4 regions of the Streptomyces sp. CO7 genome follow, and region 2 is predicted to be linked to each of the others. Evidence: riboswitches for the same ligand, from Rfam matches in the RefSeq annotation. Region 2 holds a riboswitch; each other region holds the start of a gene.

Evidence for each region. A riboswitch is a leader RNA that binds a small molecule or an ion and turns the genes downstream of it on or off. The one in region 2 is predicted to bind cyclic di-AMP.
Region 1: linked by a shared signal. The riboswitch ahead of ACOV8S_RS24915 (M23 family metallopeptidase) and the one ahead of ACOV8S_RS02330 (M23 family metallopeptidase) in region 2 are both predicted to bind cyclic di-AMP.
Region 3: linked by a shared signal. The riboswitch ahead of ACOV8S_RS17685 (transglycosylase SLT domain-containing protein) and the one ahead of ACOV8S_RS02330 (M23 family metallopeptidase) in region 2 are both predicted to bind cyclic di-AMP.
Region 4: linked by a shared signal. The riboswitch ahead of ACOV8S_RS16885 (NlpC/P60 family protein) and the one ahead of ACOV8S_RS02330 (M23 family metallopeptidase) in region 2 are both predicted to bind cyclic di-AMP.

The regions. Positions count from the first base shown of each region.
Region 1 is NZ_JBRIOU010000008.1:14,294-18,947, forward strand. Features, by position in the region: partial or broken gene trmB (tRNA (guanosine(46)-N7)-methyltransferase TrmB) at 1-359, shown strand, start outside; gene ACOV8S_RS24910 (aldo/keto reductase) at 380-1,324, opposite strand; gene ACOV8S_RS24915 (M23 family metallopeptidase) at 1,459-2,493, opposite strand; cyclic di-AMP (ydaO/yuaA leader) riboswitch at 2,505-2,644, opposite strand; gene ACOV8S_RS24920 (PP2C family protein-serine/threonine phosphatase) at 2,888-4,021, opposite strand; tRNA gene ACOV8S_RS24925 (tRNA-Met) at 4,163-4,236, opposite strand; gene ACOV8S_RS24930 (dihydrofolate reductase family protein) at 4,286-4,654, opposite strand, start outside.
Region 2 is NZ_JBRIOU010000002.1:96,799-101,452, forward strand. Features, by position in the region: gene ACOV8S_RS02320 (M16 family metallopeptidase) at 1-1,091, shown strand, start outside; gene ACOV8S_RS02325 (M16 family metallopeptidase) at 1,088-2,476, shown strand; cyclic di-AMP (ydaO/yuaA leader) riboswitch at 2,703-2,872, shown strand; gene ACOV8S_RS02330 (M23 family metallopeptidase) at 2,886-3,638, shown strand; gene ACOV8S_RS02335 (GntR family transcriptional regulator) at 3,822-4,529, shown strand.
Region 3 is NZ_JBRIOU010000004.1:1,061,437-1,066,090, reverse strand. Features, by position in the region: gene nuoN (NADH-quinone oxidoreductase subunit NuoN) at 1-1,370, shown strand, start outside; gene ACOV8S_RS17690 (polyprenyl synthetase family protein) at 1,531-2,541, opposite strand; cyclic di-AMP (ydaO/yuaA leader) riboswitch at 2,973-3,160, shown strand; gene ACOV8S_RS17685 (transglycosylase SLT domain-containing protein) at 3,163-3,645, shown strand; gene ACOV8S_RS17680 (HAD family hydrolase) at 3,658-4,491, opposite strand.
Region 4 is NZ_JBRIOU010000004.1:902,569-907,222, forward strand. Features, by position in the region: gene ACOV8S_RS16880 (hypothetical protein) at 609-1,892, shown strand; cyclic di-AMP (ydaO/yuaA leader) riboswitch at 2,151-2,310, shown strand; gene ACOV8S_RS16885 (NlpC/P60 family protein) at 2,318-3,478, shown strand; gene ACOV8S_RS16890 (hypothetical protein) at 3,603-3,956, opposite strand; gene ACOV8S_RS16895 (NlpC/P60 family protein) at 4,333-4,654, shown strand, end outside.

The DNA.
Region 1 (4,654 bases), on a different contig from region 2:
GCGACGCGATCATCCTGCTCCGCGAGATGCTCACGCCCGACGCGCTGGCCGGGCTGCGCGTCTACTTCCCCGACCCCTGGCCCAAGAAGCGGCACCACAAGCGGCGGCTGATCCAGCCCGAGTTCCTGAACCTGGCCGCCGACCGGCTCCGCCGGGGCGCGGTGCTGCACTGCGCCACGGACTGGGAGCCGTACGCGGAGCAGATGATGGAGGTGCTGACCGCGCACCCCCGTTTCGCGAACACGCAGCCCGACGGGCACTTCGCGCCCCGGCCGGAGTTCCGTCCCCTCACCCGGTTCGAGGGTCAGGGACTGGACAAGGGACACGTCGTGCGCGACCTGCTCTTCCACCGGGTCTGAGGAACCGGCGGCGGGGCGGATCAGCCGGAGGCGGCGTCCAGCCGGGCCGTCTCCTCGTCGGTGAGCCGCAGGCCGGCGACCGCCGTGAGGGCGGGCAGCTGGTCCACCGTGCGGGCGGAGGCGATCGGCGCGACCACCGTCGGGCGGGCGGCCAGCCAGGCCAGGGCCACCGTGGCCGGGGACGCTCCGTGCGCCTCGGCGATCCCGTCGAGGGCGGCCAGGACGCGCCGGCCGCGTTCGCTCTCCAGGTGCCGGGCCGCTCCGGTCGCCCGGGGGCTGTCCACCGTCGTCCCCGGGCGGTACTTGCCGGTCAGGAAGCCGGACGCCAGCGCGTAGTACGGCACGGCGGCCAGGCCCGCCCGCTCGGCGACGTCGCGCAGGGGGCCTTCGTAGGTGTCGCGGGAGACCAGGTTGTAGTGCGGCTGGACGACCGTGTAGCGGGCGAAGCCCTCGCGCTCGGAGAAGTCCAGCGACTCCTGCAGCCGTTCGGCGGTGATGTTGGAGGCGCCGATCGCCCGCACCTTGCCCTCGCGGACCAGTTGGTCGAGGGCGAGCAGGATCTCCTCGACCGGCGTCCCGGGCTGGTCGAAGTGCGTGTAGTACAGGTCGATGTGGTCGGTGTCCAGCCGGCGCAGCGACGCCTCCGCCGCCGCCCTGATGTTGGCGGCCGACAGCCCGCGGTACTGCGGGTGCTGGCTCACCTTGGTGGCGATCACGACCTCGGAGCGGTTGCCGCGGGCCTTGAGCCACCTGCCGATGACGGTCTCCGACTCGCCGCCCTCGTTGCCCTCCACCCAGGCGGAGTAGGAGTCGGCGGTGTCGACGAAGTTGCCGCCCACCGCGGTGTACGCGTCGAGGACGGCGAAGGACTCCCGCTCGTCGGCGGTCCATCCGAAGACGTTGCCGCCGAGGGCGAGCGGGAACACCTCGAGGCCGGACGTACCCAGCTTGCGCAGTTCACTCATGACGGTGACCAACGCGTCCGGCCGGCCGCGCATTCCGGGGCGCAGCCGGCCGACCGCAGCGGTTCGAAGGTGTCGGGGATCGCAGGGCTACGGAGACGAGGAGAGGAACCCGCGGCCGAAGGGACCGGCGCCGGTCAGAGGTTGACGCCGCGTGCGGCCAACCAGGCCATCGGGTCGACGCCGTCGCCGCCGCCCGGGTGCACCTCGAGGTGCAGGTGCGGGCCGGTGACGTTGCCGGTCGCGCCCACCCGGCCGATGACATCGCCGGTGGACACCTTCTGGCCGACGCTGACGTTGATCGAGGACTGGTGGCAGTACCAGAGCTCGGTGCCGTCCTCGAGGGTGAGGATGGTCCGGTAGCCGTACGAGCCGGCCCAGCCGGCCTCGGTGACGGTGCCGGTGTGGACGGCCTTCAGCAGCGTGCCGGTGGGGGCCGCGAGGTCCAGGCCCGTGTGGTAGCCGGAGGACCACATGGAGCCGGCCTGCATGTAGGTGGAGGTGATCGTGTAGGAGGACGCCGGCGAGACGAAGCTGGCCGCCAGCTTGGCGATGCGCTCGGCCTCGGCCTTGGCCTTGGCCTCCTCCTCCGCCTTCTCGGCGGCGGCCTCGCGGGCCTGTGCCTCCGCCTTCTCCTTGGCCGCCTTCTCGGCGGCGGCCTGGGCGGCGGCCTCCTGGGCCTCCAGTACGGCCTGCGTCTCGGCCTCCTGCTCCTGCTGGGCGGCCTGCGCCATGATGCGGGTGCGCAGCGCCTCGCCGGCGTCGGCGGGGGAGGCGGTCTCGGCCGGGGCGACGCCCATCTCGCCGAGGACGCTGGGGGCCTGCTCCGCGGCCGCGGTTTCGGTCTCGTCGCCGCCGGGAAGCAGGGAGGTGACCGGGTCCAGCGAGGGCATCTGCGGCATGGTGATGTGCACCGGAGCCTTGCCGGGCGCGGCGGTGGCCATGCCACCCGCACCGACGGCGGCGATCACACCGACGCCGAGGACGGTGGAACTGCGGGCCAGGCCCCGCTGCTTGGCCACCCGGTGACGGCCTCTGGAGACCGTCCCCTCGCTGGGGTTCCACTCCTCGAAGGAGCCCTCGCCGGCGAACCCGGCGGGACCGTACGCGTCGGCGGCCACACGCTGGCTCGGCACGAAGGGCAGTTCAGGGGCAGGGGGGTTGGACGCCACGGGGGCGCGCTCCTTTCCTTCCGTCTCGCCTACCGGGTTAGCTGACGGGTTCGGAGCGGGAAGGTCTCCTACGCGCGTATACGGAGATACGCCCGATTCACCCCGGAAAGTGGTTCCCCGGTTCCCTCGCGGGATTCGGCAGAGCGCACGGAGCCGTCGCTTGTGACGGCTGGGACAGCCGCGCGCTGCGTTATCGAACGTTAATAGAAGCGGTGGCTCAATTCCAAGCCGTTCCTTCACATCGTCCGACCCTGTGGACTGAACCTATGGAGGTTCATCAGGGCGAAACGGACATGGCTTCGGTCACACGCCCACCGCCGCCTTGGCTTGATCGTTCCGCAGCGTTCCGCAGCGTCCCCGGCGGTCCCGGGTGCCGCTGGCGCGTCCGGGCCGGTCACAGGGTCCGTACGGCGAGCAGGGCCATGTCGTCCTCGACGTCTCCTCCTGAGTGCAGGGCCACGTCCTCGGACAGGAACCGCAGGAGGTCCTCCGGCTCCCGGAAGACCCGACCGTCCAGCCGCGCGACCGGGTCGTAGAACACCCCGTCCTCGTCCCGCGCCTCGGTCAGACCGTCGGTGTAGAAGAGCACCGTGGCGCCCGGCCGCAGCGGCACGGGCGGTCCGGGCCTGGGCGGCCCCGCGAGTTCCGAGAGGGCGAGCGGACTGCCGGACTCCCCCGGGTCCAGCAGCCGCGGCGGCGCACCGGGCTCCAGCAGCAGCGGCGGCGGATGACCGTGATTGACGATCGACACGCTCCGGCCGTCCCGGGAGAACTCGGCGAACACCGCCGTCACGAAGCCTTCCTGCTGCTCCAGCTCCACCGCCCGTCGGTCCCGCTCGCGCACCACCGCCTGCTCCATGTGCTCCGCGGCCTGCTCGATGGTGTCGGCCCGTTCCGCCACCTCGCGGAAGGCGCCGACGACGACCGCGACCGCGGCCACGGCCTCCATCCCCTTGCCGCGCACGTCCCCCAGCACCATCCGCACGCCGTGCGGGGTGTCGTGCACGGCGTAGAGATCGCCGCCGATGTTCGCCTCCTGCAGGGCGGCCTCGTACCGGGAGGCGATCCGCAGGGAGCCGATCCGCCGCTGCGGCGGCGGCATCACGGCCCGCATCGCCGCCTCGGCCATCTGCCGGGCGGACGCGAGGCGCAGGTCGACCCGGTGCACCGCGGTGTTCATGACGCAGGACAGCACCGAGACGATGACGACGGTGAAGAGCTCGGTGATCATCAGGGCGGGAGAGTCCGCGTCCCTTGTCAGCCGCACGTAGAGGGTGAGACCCGTCGACAGCAGTCCGATGCCCACCGTGGCGCGCAGGGTGTAAAGGGGGGCGGCGATCAACGGGGCGGCGGCGAAGAACGGTACGGCGGTCACGTCCCGCGGCGTCACACTGTCGTAGGCGAGGCCGAGGACCAGGGCCAGGAAGGGCAGCACCCGAAGCACCAGACGGGCGTAATGGATCCACCGCCGGCCCGGCCCGAGGGGCTCCTCGACCTCCGGATCCACCGGCCCGCCTCGCCTCAGCATGGAATCCATGGTCCCGTGCCGGGCCGGAAGCGGCGACCGCTGACCTCCGCCCGGATGAAGGCGGACGGACGGGCGCCTGAGCATGCGGACGCAAACACTCAGGGCCGGAATCCTTGAAGGATTCCGGCCCTGAGTCTTCAGTAGCGGGGACAGGATTTGAACCTGCGACCTCTGGGTTATGAGCCCAGCGAGCTACCGAGCTGCTCCACCCCGCGTCGTTGTGTCTTCACTGTACGACATGGCGCGGGGGAAAAGCGAATCGGTTCACGTCGCCCCGCCGAGCAGGTGGTGGTTGGGCCGCACGGCGCGCTCCTCGTACTCGGGCAGCAGCACCACCCGGACGCCGCCCGCCGCCAGTACCCCGCTGCCGTCCGCGGCCGCCACGAAGGTGTCGGGCTCCCGCCAGGCGGTGACCACCCGCCGCACCCCCGCGTCGAGGATCAGCCGCGCGCACGGGGCCGGCCGGGAGGCACGACGGGCACAGGGCTCCAGGCTGCTGTAGACGGTGGCCCCGGGCAGCCGCGGGTCGGCCGGGTCGATCTTGGCGAGCGCCGCCTCCTCCGCGTGGACCACCGGGTCGCCGCCCTCCCCGGAGTGGCCGCGGGCCAGCTCGGTCCCGTCCTCGGCCACCAC
Region 2 (4,654 bases):
GTTCCCTCAACGGCACCACCAGCTTCGAGCGCACCAACTACTTCGAGACCATGCCGGCCCACCAGCTGGAGCTCGCGCTCTGGCTGGAGGCCGACCGGATGGGCTCCCTGCTCACCGCCCTCGACGACGAGTCGATGGAGAACCAGCGCGACGTCGTCAAGAACGAGCGCCGCCAGCGGTACGACAACGTCCCCTACGGCACGGCCTTCGAGAAGATCTTCGCGCTGGCCTACCCCGAAGGCCATCCGTACCACCACACCCCGATCGGCTCCATGGCCGACCTGGACGCGGCCACCCTGGAGGACGCCCGCGCGTTCTTCCGCACCTACTACGCGCCCAACAACGCGGTGCTGTCGGTGGTCGGCGACATCGACCCGGAGCAGACCCTCGCCTGGGTCGAGAAGTACTTCGGCTCCATCGCCTCCCACGACGGCAAGCCCGCCCCGCGGGACGGAGCGCTGCCGGAGGTCGTCGGCGGGGAGATCCGCGAGGTCGTGCGCGAGGAGGTCCCGGCCCGCGCCCTGATGGCCGGCTACCGCCTGCCCGAGGACGGCACCCGCGCCTGCGACGCCGCCGACGTGGCGCTGACCATCCTCGGCTACGGCGAGTCCTCCCGCCTCTACAACCGCCTGGTGCGCCGCGACCGCACCGCGGTGACGGCCGGTTTCGGCCTGTTGCGACTGGCTGGAGCGCCCTCGCTGGGCTGGCTCGACGTCAAGACCTCCGGCGACGTCGAGGTGCCGGTGATCGAGGCCGCCGTCGACGAGGAGCTGGCCCGGCTCGCCGCCGAGGGCCCGACGGCCGAGGAGATGGAGCGCGCCCAGGCCCAGCTGGAGCGCGAGTGGCTGGACCGCCTCGGCACGGTCTCCGGCCGCGCCGACGAACTGTGCCGGTACGCCGTCCTGTTCGGCGACCCGCAGCTCGCGCTGACCGCCGTGGAGCGGGTCCTGGAGGTGACGGCGGAGGAGGTCCAGGAGGTCGCCAAGGCCCGCCTGCGCCCCGACAACCGCGCGGTCCTGGTGTACGAACCGATCACTCCCGAGGGCGCGGACGCCGACGGCGACGAGGACGAAGAGGAGGAGGCCAAGTGACCGACCTGGCCACCATGGAGTTCCACCCCCAGCCGCAGGCCGGCGAGCCCAAGCCGTGGGCGTTCCCCGCGCCCGAGCGCGGCGCCCTCGACAACGGCCTGACCGTCCTGCGCTGCCACCGCCCCGGTCAGCAGGTCGTGGCCGTCGAGGTGCTGCTGGACGCCCCGCTGGACGCCGAGCCGCTCGGCCTGGACGGCGTCGCCACCATCATGGCGCGCGCCTTCGCGGAGGGCACCGACAAGCACTCCGCCGAGGACTTCGCCGCCGAACTCGAGCGGTGCGGCGCCACGCTGGACATGCACGCGGACCACCCCGGCGTGCGGGTCTCCCTGGAGGTCCCCGCCTCCCGGCTGCCCAAGGCGCTGGGCCTGCTGGCCGACGCGCTGCGCGCCCCGGCGTTCGCCGAGGACGAGGTCTCCCGCCTGGTGCGCAACCGGCTCGACGAGATCCCGCACGAGCTGGCCAACCCGGCCCGCCGTGCCGCCAAGGAGCTCTACAAGGAGCTCTTCCCGGCGAACTCGCGGATGGCGCGCCCCCGTCAGGGCACCGAGGAGACCGTCGAGAAGATCGACGCGGCCGCCGTGCGCGCCTTCTACGAGCGGCACGTCCGTCCGGCCACCTCGACCGCCGTGGTGGTCGGCGACCTCACCGGCGTCGACCTGGACGCCCTGCTGGCCGAGACCCTGGGCGCCTGGAAGGGCTCCCAGGCCGCTCCGCGCCCGGTGCCGGCGGTGACGTCGGACGACACCGGCCGCGTGGTGATCGTGGACCGTCCCGGCTCCGTCCAGACGCAGTTGCTGATCGGCCGCACCGGGGCGGACCGCCACGACCGCGTGTGGCCGGCCCAGGTGCTCGGCACCTACTGCCTGGGCGGCACGCTGACCTCCCGCCTGGACAAGGTCCTGCGCGAGGAGAAGGGCTACACGTACGGCGTCCGCGCCTTCGGGCAGGTCCTGCGCTCCGCTCCCGACGGTTCGGGCGCCGCGATGCTGGCGATCAGCGGGTCGGTGGACACCCCCAACACCGGCCCCGCGCTGCAGGATCTGTGGCAGGTGCTGCGCACCCTCGCCGAGGGCGGCCTGACCGACGCCGAGCGGGACACCGCCGTGCAGAACCTGGTGGGCGTGGCGCCGCTCAAGTACGAGACGGCCGCCGCGGTCGCCGGCACGTTGGCCGACCAGGTGGAGCAGCACCTGCCGGACGACTTCCAGGCGACGCTCTATCAGCAGCTCGTCGCCACCGGCACGGTGGAGGCCACCGCGGCCGTGGTGAGCGCCTTCCCGGTGGACCGTCTGGTGACGGTCCTGGTCGGCGACGCCGCGCAGATCGCCGGCCCGGTGCGCGAGCTGGGCATCGGCGAGGTGACCGTGGTGAGCGCCGAGTAGCGGCCCGTCCAGGCCGGTTTCGGGCCCCGGTGAGCCTTACGGCCGCCGGGGCCCGCTTCGTTCGGCCCGGCACCGGCTCGTCCGCGAGCGTGCGATGCGCGTAGAAGGGTCCGGTTTGCCCTGTGGCGTGCGCTACAAAAGTCTTGATCCGTTTGTTATCCGATTGATCACCCAACTAGCTTCGATCCGGCTGCCCGCCACACCTGTGCTCCGCATCCGCGGCGCCGGGCAGTCATCGCCTAATCCCCGTACGGCGCGAGCCAGGGGAGCCGGGGACCCACCCGAGCGGTACCCCTGGGGTGAATCGGGCGCCTTCCGCACCGCGGGAGGAACCCGTAGGAGACCTTCCTGCTCCGAACCCGACAGCTAACCCGGCAGGCGAGAGGGAAGGAAAGGACTCAGCCACTTCATGGCGTTCAACTGCGCCCCCGGCAGGCATCGTCGTCCCGGCCGGACCAGCCGCACCACCGCCGGCCTGGCAGGCCTCGCCGCTCTCACCACCACCGGCGTCGTCGGCACCCTGGCCAGCCCCGCCGTCGCGGCGGAGACCCCCGCCGAGACCAGCGGCCTGCTCCCCGTCGTCACCATCGGCGACACCGTCGCCGAGCAGATCGACGAGCAGGCCGAGGCCCAGGAGCGGGCCGCCGTCGAGGCCGCCGCCCGCGCCGCGGCCGCCGAGAAGGCCCGCGCCGAGCGCGAGGCCGCCGAGGAGCGCGCCGCCCGCGAGGCCGAGCGTGAGCGCCTCCGCCGTCTCAACATGTTCGTCAGCCCGATCGCCGGGTCGTACGTCTCCACCTCCTACCAGGCGGGCGGCGGCATCTGGTCCTCCGGCAGCCACACCGGCATCGACTTCCACGCCGCCTCCGGCACCCCGGTCCGCTCCGTGGGCCGCGGCACCGTCGTCGAGGCCGGCTGGGGCGGCGCCTACGGCTACCAGGTCGTCATCAAGATGCACGACGGCACGTACACCCAGTACGGCCACCTGTCCTCGGTCAGCGTGGCCGTCGGCCAGGCGGTCACCCCGGGCGCCCACATCGGCCGCTCCGGCGCCACCGGCAACGTCACCGGCCCGCACCTGCACTTCGAGGCCCGCACCTCCCCGGAGTACGGCAGCGACATCGACCCCGTCGCCTACCTCCGCTCCCACGGCGTGAACCTCTGACGCCACCCGCGCGAATGCCCCCCGCCCCGGTTTCCGGGACGGGGGGCTTTTTCGTCGTTCCGGACGGTATCCGGGCGCACCGGGCGGGGGAGCGGCCGAAAATTCCCTCTCCCGCGTGACTTCCCGTCGGAAATTCACGCCCATTGCCTTAGAGTCGCCTTATTCATCGAGGCGGAGGTCGGCATGCGTATTCCCGCGCATTCGGTATGCACGGCGATCCGGGACGACATCGTCGCCGGGGTCCACGAGCGCGGGAGCCGGCTGACCGAGGAACTCCTCGCCCGCCGCTACGGCGTCTCCCGCGTACCGGTCCGCGAGGCGCTGCGCACCCTGGAGGCCGAGGGTTTCGTGGTGACCCGGCGGCACGCCGGGGCCTGCGTGGCGGAGCCGACCGAGCAGGAGGCCGCCGACCTGCTGGAGATGCGGCTGCTGCTGGAGCCGCTGGGCGCCGCCCGGGCCGCCCAGCGGCGCACCGAGGCCCACCTCAAGGTGCTCCGTGGCCTGGTCAGACTGGGTCAGGAGCGGGCCCGGCGCGGGTACGGGGAGGAGTTGCGGTCGCTGGGCGGCTGGTTCCACGAGACGCTGGCCCAGGCCTGCGGGAGCGCCGCGCTGACCGCCACGCTCACCCAGCTGCGGCACAAGATCGCCTGGATGTACGCGCTCGACCCGCTGCCCGCGCCCGTGGAGACCTGGGCGGAGCACGGCGCCATCGTGGACGCCGTGGCCCGCGGCGACGGGGAGCGGGCCCGGCAGGTGACCGCCCTGCACACCGAGCGCTCCGCCGAGCTGTACCGGCTGCGCATTCCCGGCCAGAACCGCGGGGGCGCGGCGCGCCCGGACGGCGTGAGGACCTCGCAACATGCCGTAAACATGAATGGCCTCCGTAATTAACAAGAGGGCCGTATACAAGAAGCGGGTGCAATTTCCCGCCCCGTCGTTCGCCGTGTCTTTTCCGGGGTCGGGTTCAGTAGTTACTGCTGTGCGCTCCACTCGTGGGGCGCGCGGCGCATTCGTGT
Region 3 (4,654 bases), on a different contig from region 2:
CGATCGCGGTCGACGGGCCCGCGCTGTTCCTGCAGGGCGTGATCATGCTGGTCGGTCTGGTCGCGATGTTCACCTTCGCCGAGCGCCGGCTCGACCCGGAGGCGCACGGCAACCGGGTGGACTCCTTCGCCGCGCAGGCGGCGTCGGTGCCCGGCAGCGACAGCGAGAAGGCGGCCGTGAAGGCCGGCTTCACCACCACCGAGGTGTTCCCGCTGCTGCTCTTCGCGGTCGGCGGCATGCTGGTCTTCCCGGCCGCCAACGATCTGCTGACCCTGTTCATCGCGCTGGAGGTCTTCTCCCTCCCGCTGTACCTGCTCTGCGCACTGGCCCGCCGCAAGCGGCTGCTGTCGCAGGAGGCCGCGGTCAAGTACTTCCTGCTGGGCGCCTTCGCCTCCGCGTTCACCCTCTTCGGCATCGCGCTGCTCTACGGCTACTCCGGCTCGGTCGCCTACGGCCGGATCGCCCAGGTCGTCGAGGGCACGGTCGGCGAGGTCAGCCCGGCGCTGGCCGGCACCATGGGCAACGACGTGCTGCTGCTCCTGGGCGCCGCGCTGGTGACGATGGGTCTGCTCTTCAAGGTGGGCGCGGTGCCGTTCCACATGTGGACCCCGGACGTCTACCAGGGCGCTCCGACCCCGGTGACCGGCTTCATGGCGGCGGCGACCAAGGTGGCGGCCTTCGGCGCGCTGCTGCGGCTGCTGTACGTGGTGCTGCCGGGGCTGCGCTGGGACTGGCGGCCGGTGATGTGGGGCGTGGCCGCGGTCACCATGGTGATCGGCGCGATCGTCGCCATCACGCAGACCGACATCAAGCGGCTGCTGGCCTACTCCTCCATCGCGCACGCCGGGTTCATCCTGGCCGGTGTGATCGCGGCGAAGCCGGAGGGGATCTCCTCGGTCCTCTTCTACCTGGCCGCGTACTCCTTCGTCACCGTCGGCGCCTTCGCCGTAGTGACGCTGGTGCGCGACGCGGGCGGCGAGGCCACCCACTTGTCCAAGTGGGCGGGTCTCGGGCGGCGTTCGCCACTGGTGGCGGCGGTGTTCGCGGTCTTCCTGCTGGCCTTCGCGGGCATTCCGCTGACCTCCGGGTTCGCGGGGAAGTTCGCCGTCTTCAAGGCGGCGGCGGAGGGCGGCGCGGCCCCGCTGGTGGTGGTCGGTGTGCTGTCGTCCGCGGTCGCGGCGTTCTTCTACATCCGGGTGATCGTGCTGATGTTCTTCAGCGAGCCCAAGCCGGACGGGCCGACGGTCGCGGTGGCGTCGCCGCTGACGACCGCGGCGATCGCGGTCGGCGCGGCGGTCACCGTCGTGCTGGGCGTGGCGCCGCAGTACTTCCTGGACCTGGCGAGCCAGGCGGGGATCTTCGTCCGCTGAGCCGGGGCGTCCCGACGAGGGGCGTCCCGGCGAGGGGCGTCCCGGCGACGGGCGGTCCGACGACGGCGTCCCGGCGACGGGCGTCCGTGCGACGCCGAAGGCCCGGTTCCCTCGGGGGGAGCCGGGCCTTCGGCGTGCGGTGCGGGGGCGGGGCGCGGGGTCAGCCCGCGCGGTGCACCACGGCGTCGCAGAGGTGCATGAGGGCCGTCCTGGCCTCGCACTCCGGCAGCGGGGCCAGCGCGGCACGGGCCTCCTGCGCGTAGCGGACGGTGTCCGCCCGGGCGTCCTCCAGCGCGGGGTGCTCCCGCAGCCGGGCGACCGCCTCGGCCAGGCGCGCCTCGTCCGACAGGTCGGAGTCCAGCAGCGCGCACAGGGCGACGTCCTCGGGCAGCCCCAGCCGCTCCACCCGCTCGCGCAGCCGCAGCACCGGCAGCGTGGGGATGCCCTCGCGCAGGTCGGTGCCGGGGGTCTTGCCGGAGTCGGAGGAGTCGGAGGCGACGTCCAGGACGTCGTCGGCCAGTTGGAAGGCCACGCCCAGCCGCTCGCCGTACTGCGTGAGCACGTCCACGACCTGGTGGTCGGCGCCGGACATCATCGCGCCGAAGCGGCAGGCGACGGCGACCAGCGAGCCGGTCTTGCCGGCCAGCACGTCCAGGTAGTGGTCGATGGGGGAACGCCCGGCGGACGGGCCGGCGGTCTCCAGGATCTGCCCGGTGACCAGGCGCTCGAACGCCTCGGCCTGCACCCGCACCGCCTCCGGGCCGAGGTCGGCCAGGATGTGCGAGGCACGGGCGAAGAGGAAGTCGCCGGTGAGCACCGCCACCGAGTTGTCCCAGCGGCTGTTGGCGCTGGGCACGCCGCGGCGGACCTCGGCCTCGTCCATCACGTCGTCGTGGTACAGCGTGGCGAGGTGGGTGAGCTCGACGACGACGGCCGAGGGAACGATCCCCGGCGCGTCCGGATCGCCGAACTGCGCGGCGAGCATGACGAGCAACGGACGGAACCGCTTGCCGCCCGCCTTCACGAGGTGCTGAGCGGCCTCGGTGATGAACGGGACCTCGCTCTTGGTGGCTTCGAGCAGACCTTCCTCGACGGCCGCCATACCTGCCTGGACGGCGGTCTCCAGCGCCTGGTCCCGAACCCTCAGCCCGAACGGCCCGACCACGGTCACGAGGGGTCTCCTGTCTGCTGGTGTGTGCTGACGATCACACGGCTTGTCGATAGGTCATTGCCATCACCCCACTCAGCGTATCCGGTCGGGTTTGGATCACCGACAGCCCCCACCCGCCAGATGGCCGGAGACGCCCTGTCCGTTTGAGGGGAGATTGCCGGATTGGTGACCTCTTAAGTCGGTTTATGTGATCGTCGGCCGATCCGTGACATGGACCACAGGGGCGCGCGGTGGACGGACGGGGTCCAATGGCCCGAAGTCGCCCGCGAGCAGCGGCGGTTGAGAGGTGGGCCCCGGTGCGGCCCCGGTGGACGAATCGCCCTCAATCATGATCAACCATCATGATCCACGGAGATCGTACTTGTTTCGGATATCCGCTCTCGCATACGTTTCGCGCCAGCCGGGCGGAACGCCGAATCCTGCCGCCGCCCGCACCCCACAGACCCATTCCACGCACGGCAGGAGCGGGGGACCCAGGTACACCGCCGGACCGGAGCGCGCGAGAGCGCGCCTCCGGGACGGCTAGGGGTGAAGCCTGCCGTCCCATCGGGCGGCGGGCCGGGCAGCCTTTCTGGCCCGAATCCGACAGCTCACCTCGCAGGCGCCGGAGAGGAAGAACGCATGTCCCGTCTCACCCGTACCGCGTCGGCCCTCGCCGTCGCCGCGGCCGTCGTCGCCGCGCCGATCGTGGGCGCCACCGGCGCCTGGGCCGCCGAGACCCCCACCGCGCAGACCTCGGTCGCCGTCGCCCCGGGCAACAAGGTCACCCACCTGGCCGCCACCACGGACAGCCTCGACGGCTGGATCCGCGAGGCCCTCGCCGTCATGGCGAAGCACGGCATCCCGGGTACCTACGAGGGCATCCACCGCAACGTGATGCGCGAGTCCTCGGGCAACCCGCTCGCCATCAACGACTGGGACATCAACGCGATCAACGGCATCCCCTCCAAGGGCCTGCTGCAGGTGATCGACCCCACCTTCGACGCCTACCACGTCGAGGGCACCGACACCTCGCCGTTCGACCCGGTCGCCAACATCGTCGCGGCGTGCAACTACGCCGCCGACCGCTACGGCTCGATCGACAACGTCAACAGCGCCTACTGAACCCCGCTCCCCTCAGGGGAACAACCGCTCGAGGACGACGGCCACGCCGTCGTCCTCGTTCGTCGTGGTGACCTCGTCGGCGACCGCCTTCAGCTCCGGGTGCGCGTTGGCCATGGCCACCCCGTGGGCCGCCCAGCGGAACATCGGGACGTCGTTCGGCATGTCACCGAAGGCGACGGCGTCCTGCGGGCCCAGGCCGAGGCGCGACGCGGCCATGGCCAGCCCGGTGGCCTTGGTGACCCCGTGCGGCTGCAGCTCCACCGTCCCGGGGCCGGACATCGTCGCGGTGGCCAGCGAGCCGACCGCCGAGGCCGCCACCGCGGTCAGCTCGTCGTCGGTGAGCTCCGGGTGGGACAGCAGGACCTTGGTGATCGGCCGCTCCCACAGGTCGCTCCGGCGGCCGACCCGCTCCGCGGGGAGCGTGGGCCGCGCCATCCGGTAGCCCGGCTCGATCAGCGTGAGCCCCTGGACGCCGTCCTGGTCGACGGCCGCGTACACCTGGCCCACCTCGGCCTCGATCTTGCCGAGGGCCGTCTCCGCCAGCTCCCGGTCCAGGGTCATCGACCACACCAGCCGGTCCCGGTCCGCGTCGTAGAGCTGCGCGCCCTGGCCGCACACCGCGAAACCGCCGCCGATGCCGGCCAGCAGGTCGCGTACCCGCGGCGCGGGCCGGCCGGTCACCACCAGGTGCCGTGCGCCGGACCGCGCCACCGCCCCCAGTGCCGCACGGGTGCGGGCGGAGACGGTGTCGTCGTCGCGCAGGAGCGTGCCGTCCAGGTCCGTGGCGATCAGGGCGTACGCGGGGAGCGTGCGGGAGGGGGGCGCATAGGCGGCGGGTGCGGGCATGATCAGAGAATACGGACCTCCCGGAGCGCCCCCGTGACGGGTTGACACGTCAACTGGATATGTGCAATAGGGCGTTGCCCCCCTCAGGTGAGCGCCCCACGCGGCGCGGCGGGGCGAGCCGCGTCCCGGGCAGGCGGTCGCCCCGGGCATGCGGTCGCGTCAG
Region 4 (4,654 bases), on a different contig from region 2:
GGAAGCCGGGTCAGCGTCTCGAACCTGACGTGGGCCCGGATCAGGTCCAACTGGCCCTCGGCCTCGGGCCGGTCGGGCAACCGGCCGGGCCTCATCCCCGGGAACATCCCTCCGAAAGCGGGTGGAAGGGTCGCCATGGTGGCCGCGGCACGACGCCTACCGTCGGGCGAGGGGTCCCGGTCCAGGACGAGGACGACCGTGTGCTCGATGAACCGGCGCTCCACCCGCAGGTGGGAGTAGCGGTATCCGTAGCACTCGGCGATGTGCACCAGCACGGCGGCCGACTTCTGCGGGTGGGCGGCGGAATCACGGATCACCACCGTGGACGCTCCCGCGGCGACCTGCCGCATGAGGTCGACGAGACGGGGGTCGTGCAGGGCGTTCACCAGCAGCTCCGAACAAGTCGAAAATCTTGTGTCCTACCCGAGACCCGCAGCCCCCCGGGACGGTTGTGCAGGAAGAGGCCGAAGCGTGGGCCTCTGGTTCCCCCGCATGCCCGCGCCGACGTGGGCCCCGGGGACCGGACGGGGCGGGCGGTACGGCACAATTCCCCTACTCGGCAGCGGAGTTGCCGTAGGGACGATCGGGTGCGGGAAGGCGGACACGGCGTGGCGGTGCAGGAGGCGAGGCAGGGCGCCGACGCGGCGAAGGACGCCCACGGGGGCGGCTGCACGTGCGGGGACTGCCCGCACGGGGCGCGTGCGGGGCATCGGAAGGCCGTGGCGGCCTTCCTCCACCAGCGGGACGAGTTCGCCGCAGGGAAGGGGTTGCCGGCCGCGGTCGCCCATTCGGCCTCCGCCTCCCGGCAGTGGGTCTCCGACGAGCTCACCCAGTCCGCGGCCGAAGTGGCCGAGCGGAGCCGGTCCGAGGGGCAGGCGTGGCTTGCCCGGCTGTGGCGGACCACGCTGTACGCGGTGTGGGGCGCGGCGGTGGTGTTGCTGCTGGTCCAGGCACTCACGGCGATCGGCGCCGGCTGGACCTCGGCGCGCACGGCCGGACTGCTGGCCGCGCTGCTGACGGGCACCGCACTTTCCGCGGCTTCCTGGTTCCACCGGGACAAGGGCGGGGTGCTCGCCCCGGTGATCGGCGAGGACAACCGCCTGTCCACCTCCCGGGCGGTGGCCGCCGCGTGGGTGCTGTTCACCGCCTTCGCCGTGCTCACGCTGGCCGGTCAGCTGGCCGCCGCCTCCGGGCACCGCAGGCGCGACGAGCTGATCGCCGGTCTGGAACTGGCCCGGGGCGCGGGTGTGGTGACGGTGCTGGCCGTGGTCTGTGCCATCGCGGTGCTGGTCCGGCGGGTGGTGAGCCTGCGGGTGCAGGGGCAGCGGCTCCAGAAGGTCCGCGCCCACCGGCCCCGTGCCGCCGACCTGCTGACCGACGACTCCGGCCGGGGCAGCTTCGCCGACATCCAGTACGTGGTGATCTCCGCCGTGGCGCTGGTCTTCGGCCTGGTCCGGCTGGCCCGGCGCCCCGAGCAGCTGCCCGACCTGCCGTGGGGGCTGGCCGTGGTGGTGCTGGTGTCGGCGGCGACGTACCTGGCGGGCAAGTACGCGGAGGGCGGGCGCGCGGTCGTCCTCTCCGTGGTGCGGGCGCGCGAGGCAGGTGACCTGGACGGTCCGATCCGCACCGGCGACGACATCGAGATCCGTGGCGCGGGCTTCGTCCCGCCGGGGGCGCAGAGCGCGGACCGGCTGTCGCGGATGGTCGTCCGGATAGGAGCGGTCAACGTCCACGTGCCGCTGGTCCCGGTCGCGGGCGGCTTCAGCAACCCGTCCGACACGGTGCTGACCGTCCCGGTGCCGGCCGACGTGGAACCCGGCCGGGTCGAGGTCCAGGTCGTGACGGCCGCGGGGCTGGAGACCAACAAGGTGGTCGTCGACATCACCGAGTGACACCGCCCGGCGAACCGTGCGCGGGCTCCGCGTGGGCGCACGGCGCGTGGCGCGGGCGGCGCACGGCGCGGGCGGCGCCTGATGCGGGCGGCGCGCTGGCGGTGACCGCACGCCGCATGCCCGTCACACAACGCCACGCTCACCCCAAGGTCACGAAAACGTATCGGGCATATCGAACACCGTCCTTCACAGGGACCCCACAGGTTGGCTAACGTGCCCGCGGGCCGTCCGATCCCGACCGGCGAACCTCGCAGGTCCGTGCGGCCCCCGCCGAGTCCGGCCGCGCGCCGGAGCCGGGGACCCGCACGCACCACCTGGGGTGAATCGGTTCGGCCGCCCCGCCGGACCGTAGGGCAATCCTTCCGGACGTCACGCCCGAACCCGACAGCTAACCCGGTAGGCGGGAGACGGAAGGAGTCGCCGCCTTGGCGTCGCACCGAAAGCCCCGCCCGGCCGGCCTGCTCGCGGGCATACGCACCCCCGCGCTGGCGACCGTCGCCCTCACCTCCGTGGCCCTGCTCGCCCAGACCGCACAGGCCGCGCCGTCCGACCGCCCCGGCCTCGAAGAGGTGCAGGAGAAGGTCGACCGCCTCTACCGCCAGGCCGAGGCCGCCACCGAGAAGTACAACTCGGCCAAGGAACAGAGCGAGAAGCAGCGCAAGGACCTCGACAAGCTGCTCGACGAGGTCGCCGAGCGCACCGAGGAACTGAACGAGGCCCGCGAGAAGCTCGGTTCGTACGCCGCCGCCCAGTACCGCTCCGGCACGGCCCTCCCCGACACCGCCACCTTCCTCCTCTCCGACGCGCCCCAGGACTACTTCGACCAGGCCCAGCTGATGGACCGCCTGACCGGTCGCCAGCAGGACGCTGTCGAGGAGTACGTGGAGAGACAGGCGGACACCGCCGAGAAGCGGCAGGAGGCCACCGAGAGCCTGAAGACGCTCAACTCCTCCGAGAAGAAGCTGCGCACCAGCAAGGCGACCGTCCAGGCGAAGCTCACCGACGCCCGTGAACTCCTGGCCGAGCTGACCGCCGAGGAGAAGGCGCGGCTCGCCGAGATCGAGCGGAAGAAGGAGGAGGAGGCGCGCCGGAAGGCGGAGGAGCTGGCCGAGCAGCAGGCGGCCGAGGAGAAGGCCCGCGAGGAGGCGCTCGCCGAGCAGGAGGCCGAGGAGACCGCCGGCGGCAGCGGCTCGGGTACCGGCTCCGGCGGCACCACGGAGGCTTCCACCTCACTGGGGCAGAAGGCGGTCACCTTCGCCGAGGCGAAGATCGGCCTGCCGTACGTCTGGGGCGCGACCGGACCGGACTCCTACGACTGCTCCGGCCTCACCCAGGCCGCCTGGAAGTCCGCCGGCGTGGACCTGCCGCGCACCACCTACGACCAGGTGAACGCCGGAACCGCCGTCCCCGTCTCCGAGGCCCGGCCCGGCGACCTGGTCTTCTTCTACGACGACGTCACCCACGTGGGCCTCTACATCGGCGGGGGCATGATGATCCACGCCCCCAAGCCCGGCACGTACGTGCGCGAGGAGTCGATCTACTACGACGGCGAGGGCTCCATCCACAGCATCGTCCGCCCCGCCTGACCGGACGGACATACGCGGACGGCCGAGGCTGAAGGCCGAACGCTGACGTACCGCGCGGACGGCCCGCACGCTCGATGCGTGCGGGCCGTCCGTGTACCTGCGTCACCGGCTCACCGGCGCCGGATCACGTCCACAGCACCGCGATGAAGATGTTCACCATGGTCAGCGCACCCACCAGGGCGAACTGCCCCTTGTCCACCCGCTCTTCGTCCCGCTTCACGTAGACCAGGCCGAGGATCACGATCAGCAGCAGCAGCTTGATGCCGATCTTGATGTGGTTGACCGAGCCGCCCTGGGCCTCGTTGAGGCCGACCAGCACGATGCCGGTGACCAGCATGGTGAGGGCGCCGTGCAGCATGCCCGGGGTGAAGCGGGCGGTGCCCTGACCGATGGCCTTCATCTGGTGGAAGAAGCCGCCGAGGAGCGCGGCGATTCCGATGATGTGAAGACCGACGAAGATGTGCAGGAGAACGTCCATGGCGGGGAGCCTAGCCACCGCCGTCGAGGGCTCCGGCGGCGGGCCGCTCGTAGCACCCCGCCCGTCACATCCGCCCCATAAGTATGCATTCGGTCATCCCGCCCCACGGTTCCACCAAGATCGAACCTGCGCCTTTCACCCTCGCACTCCATCGTGACTCTTTGCATTCATCTGCGTACAAACCGTTACCGGATGGTGACGAACCGGATTAGCGTCCTCCTCCAGGTGCCCGACTCCCCCTCCGTCGTCCTGACCGGGACGGCGTCGGACACCTCATCGAAGGCTCCGGCGGCGGCCCGCCTCCCCTGTGCGGGTCGCCGCCGGATGCGCGACCGTCCCGCCCGGGACGGGACGTACGGAAGGACATGGACTCGACGTGGCAGCGCACCGCAAACCCCCACAGCACAAGCGGAGCGGCAGCAGGGCCCGCACCCTGCTCACCGCGGTTCTCGCGGGTGCGGCCGCGTCGGCAGGACTGGACGGCGTCGGACACGCAGCGCCGAAGCCGACCCCGGAGCAGGTGCGCGAGGAGGTCGACCGGCTCTACCGGGAGGCCGAGGCGGCCACCGAGAAGTACAACGGCGCGAAGGAGCGGACCCAGGCCGCCGAACGCCGGGTCGACAAGCTGCAGGACGAGGCGGCCCGCCGCACCGAGGACCTCAACGCCGCCCGCGAGTCACTGGGATCGGCAGCCGCCG